Regions from separate parts of the Microbacterium istanbulense genome, predicted to be linked through region 1. Evidence: predicted binding sites of a transcription regulator. Region 1 holds the regulator's gene; each other region holds the start of a gene.
What was found. The regulator HrcA, encoded in region 1, represses chaperone genes, less so after heat shock. The targets are predictions, from matches to a motif close to TTNGCACTCGNNNNNNNCGAGTGCNAA.
Positions count from the first base shown of each region.

Region 2: the regulator HrcA is predicted to act here: its motif matches at 1,382-1,408, upstream of groES (co-chaperone GroES).
Region 3: the regulator HrcA is predicted to act here: its motif matches at 1,206-1,232, upstream of groL (chaperonin GroEL).

Region 1 is NZ_JBBDGN010000014.1:60,360-62,622, reverse strand. It holds gene dnaJ (molecular chaperone DnaJ) at 1-576, opposite strand, end outside; gene hrcA (heat-inducible transcriptional repressor HrcA) at 610-1,647, opposite strand; gene WDU93_RS13055 (carboxylesterase/lipase family protein) at 1,724-2,263, shown strand, end outside.
Region 2 is NZ_JBBDGN010000002.1:118,740-121,002, reverse strand. It holds gene WDU93_RS03580 (hypothetical protein) at 1-787, opposite strand, end outside; gene groES (co-chaperone GroES) at 1,001-1,297, opposite strand; gene WDU93_RS03570 (class I SAM-dependent methyltransferase) at 1,427-2,263, shown strand, end outside.
Region 3 is NZ_JBBDGN010000010.1:80,783-83,045, forward strand. It holds gene WDU93_RS11215 (DUF2332 domain-containing protein) at 1-269, shown strand, start outside; gene WDU93_RS11220 (DUF3263 domain-containing protein) at 279-536, shown strand; gene WDU93_RS11225 (LytR C-terminal domain-containing protein) at 584-1,150, shown strand; gene groL (chaperonin GroEL) at 1,270-2,263, shown strand, end outside.

The DNA of each region.
Region 1 (2,263 bases):
GTTCGGGATGGTCGTGCCAAAGCCCTCGCATGTACCGCACGGCTGCGAGGTGACGACGTTGCCGAGCAGACTGCGCACCTGACGCTGCACGTGGCCCGAGCCACCGCAGACATCACATGTCACCGGCGAGGTGCCCGGCTGGCAGCAGCTGCCCTGGCACGTCTCGCACAGCACCGCCGTGTCGACCTCGATGTCACGGTGCGTGCCGAAGACCACGTCACCGAGGTCGAGGTTGACGCGCACAAGGGCATCCTGCCCCCGCTCGCGGCGCGACCGCGGACGGGCATTGCGCGCGCCGGACCCCGCACCGAAGAACGTCTCGAAGATGTCGCCGAAGCCGCCGAAGCCCCCGGCGCCGAAGCCACCGTTCGCGTCGCCGCCCATGTCGTAGCGGCGCCGCGAGTCCTCGTCGCTCAGCACGTCATAGGCATGCGTGACGAGCTTGAACTTCTCGGCGGCATCCTCACCCGGGTTCACATCGGGGTGCAACTGGCGCGCCAGTCGTCGGTAAGCCTTCTTGATCTCGTCCTGGGAGGCGTCACGAGACACCCCGAGAACTTCATAGTGGTCCGCCACAGTCACCTTTCTGAGTGTGTGCGTCGCGGGCGCTCAGCGCCCGGAGTCGTCGTCCTCGAGCAGTCTCGAGAGGTAGCGCGCCACCGCACGGGCGGCGGCGAGGTTGGTCGGGTAGTCCATGCGCGTCGGTCCCATCACACCGACGCGGGCTGTGCCACCGGGGGCAGCGTAGTTGCTCGCCACGATCGAGGCTTCGCCCAGACCGAACGGCGCGTTCTCGGTGCCGATGCTCGCGGCGAGTCCATGCTCGTCGGTGACCATCTCGCTCATCAGGCGCAGCAGGGTCACTTGCTCCTCGATGGCCTCGAGAAGCGGATGGATGCTGCCGCGGAAGTCCTGTTCCCTTCGGGCGAGGGTTGCGGCTCCGGCCATCACCAGACGGTCCTGGCGGAACTCGCCGAGCTCTTCGGAGATCACCCCGGCGATCACGTCGAGCGCCGGCTGGGTGCGGGCGCCAGCAGGCTCAACGGGGCCGAGATCGCCGACGCGCTCGCTGGCATCGGCCACGGGGCGCCCAGAGATCACCGCCGACAGCCGCGCACGCAGCACGGCGATGTCTTCTTCGTCGATGTCGATGGGCAGCGGGGCAACGCGCTGCGAGATGCCGCCGGCATCCGTCACCAGGATCACCAGCACCCGATTCGGCGCGAGGGCGACGAGCTCGAGGTGGGTGATCTTGGCGCGGGCGAAGGACGGATACTGCGCGAGAGCCACCTGTCCGGTGAGCTGTGTCAGCACGCGCACTGTGCGGGCCATGAGGTCGTCTAGGTCTGCCGGCGCCACGAGGAACGACTCGATCGCTGCCCGCTGCGCCCCGCTGAGCGGGCGCAATTGCGCCAGGTGGTTGACGAACACGCGGTACCCCTTGTCGGTGGGCACGCGCCCAGACGACGTATGAGGAGCCGTGATGAGGTCTTCGTCCTCGAGCTGGGCCATGTCATTGCGGATGGTGGCCGCGGACACCCCGAAGGCGTGGCGCTCAACGATCGAACGGCTGCCGACCGGCTCATGGGTCTCGACATAGTCCTGCACGATCGCCCGCAGTACCTGCAGCCCGCGTTCCGAGACCATGTCGCTCCCTCCTGTTGGCACTCACACTCGCTGAGTGCCAATTCTACCCGCCGCGAGACCCCGTAGCATGACCGCCATGGGGGAAGAGACAACGGTCGCTCTCTCGGTGGGGACGATCGCCGGGAGCGAGACAGACGGCATCCGGCGTTTTCTCGGCGTGCCCTATGCCGCAGCGCCGTTCGGTGAGAACCGGTTCCGCCCGCCACAGCCGGTGGCGAGCTGGAGCGGCATCCGCCCCGCCGTCGCGTTCGGCCCCACCGCCCCGCAGTCGCCCTACCCCGCACCGATGTCCTCCCTGCTCGGCAGCGTGCAGATCCCGGGCGAAGACATCCTCACCCTGAACGTGTGGGCGCCGGCCGACGCAGAGGCAGCACCGGTGGTCGTTTGGATCCACGGCGGCGCGTTCGAGCGGGGCACGGCGGCGTTGTCGGGGTACGACGGCACGTCCTTCGCGGCCGATGGCATCGTCTATGTCTCGGTGAACTACCGTCTCGGATCCGAAGGCTTCTCCGTGCTGAAGGATGCCCCGCTAAACCTCGGGCTGCGCGATGTCGCCGCCGCACTGCAATGGGTGCACGCCGAGATCGCGGCGTTCGGCGGCGACCCGGGTCGAATC
Region 2 (2,263 bases), on a different contig from region 1:
CGCCGTTGGCCGATCCGCCGCCGGCTCCCGACATCGCGTTGCCGCCGGAACCACCGTCGCCGCTGGCTGCGCCGGTCCCACTGCCGCCGTTGCCACCGTCGCCGCCGGATCCGAGAACGCCCGTCCCACCGTCGCCACCGTCACCGCCGGTTCCCGAGCCCCCCGCACCGCTGGTGCCGCCGGAGCCGCCACCGGCACCGGACAGGGCCGGTCCGCCCAGGCCGCCGCCGGCGCTGCCGCCGACCGCGAAGGCCGCGCCGCCGCTGCCCGAGGAGGTGGAGATGTTCTGGTTCACCGACTGGTCGTTGACCGTCGAGCGCGCATCGATGTCGATGTCGATGTCGGTGCCCCCGCCGTGGCCATGACCGCCGCCGCCCATGAGGCTGGCCGCGCCGCCACCGCCGATGCCGAGGTTGAAGTCCTCGAATCCGCCGCTGTTGTACTGGCGCACACCGGCGTTGATGGAGTGGTCGTTCAGCGTGGTGTTACCCGAGTCGTGCACCGAGTTGTCGTTGTACGAGTCGTTGACGGAGTGATCCGAGTTGTCGGAGTTGTCCGAGTTGTCGGAGTTATCGGAGTTGTCGTTGAACGAGTCTTCGAGCTTGACGTCGAGGTCGACATCGGTGTCGACGCTGTTGTCACTGTTGTCCGAGTTGTCGCTGTTGTCGGAGTTGTCCGAGTTGTCGGAGTTGTCCGTCCAGGAGTTGTCCGAGTTGTCGTTCAACGAGTCCTCGACGTCCAGATTCCACTGGGCTCCGAGGAGATTGACGTTGTCTTCTGCAGCCATGATCGATTCCCCTTGTTCGTCAGAGTGCCATTCGGCCTTGATGAGAGTCTGCGCCGGCGGGGGCGCAGCGACATCGGGGGCGACCCCGAGGCTTGTGGGGGCGCTACCGGGGGTCACCGGGGGCTGCACGGGGACGAATAGGGGATGCCGCGGAACGACGAAGGGGGCCCGGATGCCGCAGCATCCGAGCCCCCTTCATGAAGTTCGTCGCGATCAGCGAACGACGACCGCCAGCACGTCGCGGGCGGAAAGGACGAGGAACTCGTCCGCACCGAACTTGACCTCGGTGCCGCCGTACTTGCTGTAGAGCACGCGGTCGCCCACGGCGACATCGAGCGGAACGCGGTTGCCGTTGTCATCGATGCGGCCGGGGCCCACGGCCACGACCTCGCCCTCCTGGGGCTTCTCCTTGGCGGTGTCGGGGATGACCAGACCGCTGGCGGTGGTCTGCTCGGCCTCGACCTGCTTGATGACGATGCGGTCCTCGAGCGGCTTGATGGAAACCGACACGGTGTACCTCTTTCTTGACGGAGATCAGAAGACTCAATTAGCACTCTCGTACCGAGGTTGCTAATGATCAGTCTAGGCGCAGGGCTGGCACTCATGCAATGCGAGTGCCAGCCACCCTAGGCTAGAGGCGTGGAGATGTCCGAGCTGACTGCCCTGCTGACCCGCGAGGGACTGACCCTGCTCGATGAACTCGGCCCGGTCACCTCGGCCGCCGAGGTCGCCCGCGCGGTCTCTCGCCTGCGCGCGGCGGGACACTCCCCCGACCTTGTCTCCGCCGTGGTCGGGCAGGCCCGGTTGCGCGTGAAGGCGCAACCGAAATTCGGCGAGTTCGCCGAGCGGATGTTGTTCACCCGCGCCGGTCTCGAACAGGCGACCCGCCTGCCGATCGCCACGCTGCACGCCGTGCGCCTGCGCCAAGCCGGCATCACGGCGGTCGCCGACCTCGGTTGCGGGATCGGCGGCGACAGTCTGGCGTTCGCCGGTGCCGGCATCCGTGTCGACGCGGTGGATGCCGACGAGGTCACCGCGGCGATCGCCGCCTACAACCTGTCGGTGTTCGGTGATGAGGCGCGGGTGCGGCAGGCGTTCGCCGAAGAGGCCCTCCCCGATGACCCGGCCGTCGCGGTGTGGCTGGATCCGGCTCGCCGGACGGCGGGGCACAGTGAGACCCGCCGCGTCGCGGCATCCGACTACTCCCCCTCGCTCGATTGGGCCTTCGACGTCGCCGCCTCTCGCCCCACCGGCATCAAGCTCGGGCCCGGCCTCGATCGTGATCTCATCCCCGCTGACGTCGAGGCGCAGTGGGTGAGCGATGCCGGCAGCGTGGTCGAACTCGTGCTGTGGAGCGGTGCCCTCTCCCGCGAGGGCGTTCGGCGTGCGGCGCTGGTGGTTCGTGACGGCGAGGTGCATGAGCTCACAGCTCCGGCCGACGCCGACGATGTCGAGGTGCGTGAGCTGGGCGCCTTC
Region 3 (2,263 bases), on a different contig from region 1:
ACGCCACCCTCGTCGTGAGCACGCCCGGAGTGCTCGTCTACCTGCCGTGGCCGCGCCGGCTGGAGCTCGTCGAGGCCATCCGGTCCCTTGACGCACGATGGGTCACGATCGACGCACCCGCACTGCTGCGCGACCTGTGGCAGCCGCCCGTGAGCGTCGACGACTGGCCCGGCTCGGTCGTCGCGATCGACGGGCAGGTCCGTGCCGCGGCCGACCCCCTCGGTCGTCACTGGGAGTGGCGCGGCGGCGACGGGGCGGATGCCGCGTAGCCTGGCCTCATGCTCGGAGACCTCACCGATCGCGACAAGGCGATCCTGACGCTGGAGGCGGCCTGGCCGCGTCACAGCGGCATGAAGGAGGAGACAATTCGAGAGAAGCTCGGTCTGAGTCCCGCACGCTACTACCAGTTGCTCGGGCGTCTCATCGAGACCGAGGCCGCGCTCGAATTCGATCCGCTGCTGGTGCGTCGACTTCGCCGGCTGCGCGATGCGCGGGCCGCCCAGCGCACCTCGCGCATGCGCGGCTTCGTCGGCTGAGCGCCCCGCGGAGCGGATTCACGGCATCGGCCAGATAGCATCTTCTGGTGTCCACGCGCCCTCACGATCGATTCGACGACGTCCCCCGCGACTCCGGGAGGGTCGGTGCGCACCGCGCAGAAGCGCCGGGCATGAACGGTTGGGTGGTTCTGCTGTGGTCGACGGCCGCGGCTCTCGTGCTGATCGTGGCCGGCATCTTCATCTCGCTGGTGATGATGGGGCGCATCGAGCTGTTCCCGCAGGCTCAGCCCGAGGTGGCGGCCACCCAGGCCGGCGAGGCCGCCATCGACCCCACGTACCGGGTGATGATCCTCAATGGCACGTCGACCGACGGTCTGGAGACCGAAGCGCGCGACATCCTGCTCGCCAACGGCTGGACCGACGACATGGTGCTCGCGAGCGCCGGATCCACCACCGACTTCGAGACCACCACCGTCTATTACGTCGAGACCGGTGACCAGGCGGCTGCCGCGGGGGTCGCCGACCTCATCGGCGGCGCGAGCGTGGTGCAGAGCGACTTCTATGCCGGCCAGAACGACACGGACGATCCTCAGCTGACTGTCGTGCTGGGCCTGGATCGCACCACCGCTGCTCCCGAGACCCCCGCGGAGTAGTCGGGGCGGCTTCCCTCGCGGCTTGCACTCTCGGATGCCGAGTGCCAGAATGGCGTTAGCACTCACTGTGTTCGAGTGCTAAACCCACACGCCTACGTCCGGGAGGGACGAAAGAACTCATGGCAAAGATCATCGCTTTCGATGAGGAGGCCCGCCGCGGCCTCGAGCGCGGCCTGAACATCCTGGCCGACGCCGTCAAGGTCACCCTCGGCCCGCGCGGTCGCAACGTCGTTCTCGAGAAGAAGTGGGGCGCCCCCACCATCACGAACGACGGTGTGTCGATCGCCAAGGAGATCGAGCTCGACGACCCGTACGAGAAGATCGGCGCCGAGCTGGTCAAGGAGGTCGCCAAGAAGACCGATGACGTCGCCGGTGACGGAACCACCACCGCGACCGTCCTCGCTCAGGCGCTCGTCCGCGAGGGCCTGCGCAACGTCGCCGCCGGCGCCGACCCCATCTCGCTCAAGAAGGGCATCGAGAAGGCCGTCGCCGCGATCACTGCTGAGCTGCTCTCGAGCGCCAAGGAGATCGAGTCGAAGGAGCAGATCGCCGCGACCGCGTCGATCTCCGCCGCCGACCCCGAGATCGGCGCGCTGATCGCCGAGGCCATCGACAAGGTGGGCAAGGAAGGCGTCGTCACCGTCGAGGAGTCGCAGACCTTCGGCACCGAGCTCGAGCTCACCGAGGGTATGCGCTTCGACAAGGGCTACCTGAACCCCTACTTCGTCACCGACCCGGAGCGTCAGGAAGCGGTCTTCGAGGACCCGTACATCCTGATCGCTAACCAGAAGATCTCGAACATCAAGGACCTTCTGCCCATCGTCGACAAGGTGATCCAGGACGGCAAGGAGCTCGTCATCATCGCCGAGGACGTCGAGGGCGAAGCTCTCGCGACGCTGGTGCTGAACAAGATCCGCGGCATCTTCAAGTCGGTCGCCGTCAAGGCTCCCGGCTTCGGCGACCGCCGCAAGGCCATGCTGCAGGACATCGCGATCCTCACCGGCGGTCAGGTCATCACCGAAGAGGTGGGCCTCAAGCTCGAGAACGCCACGCTCGACCTGCTGGGCCGTGCCCGCAAGGTCATCGTCACCAAGGACGAGACGACCATCGTCG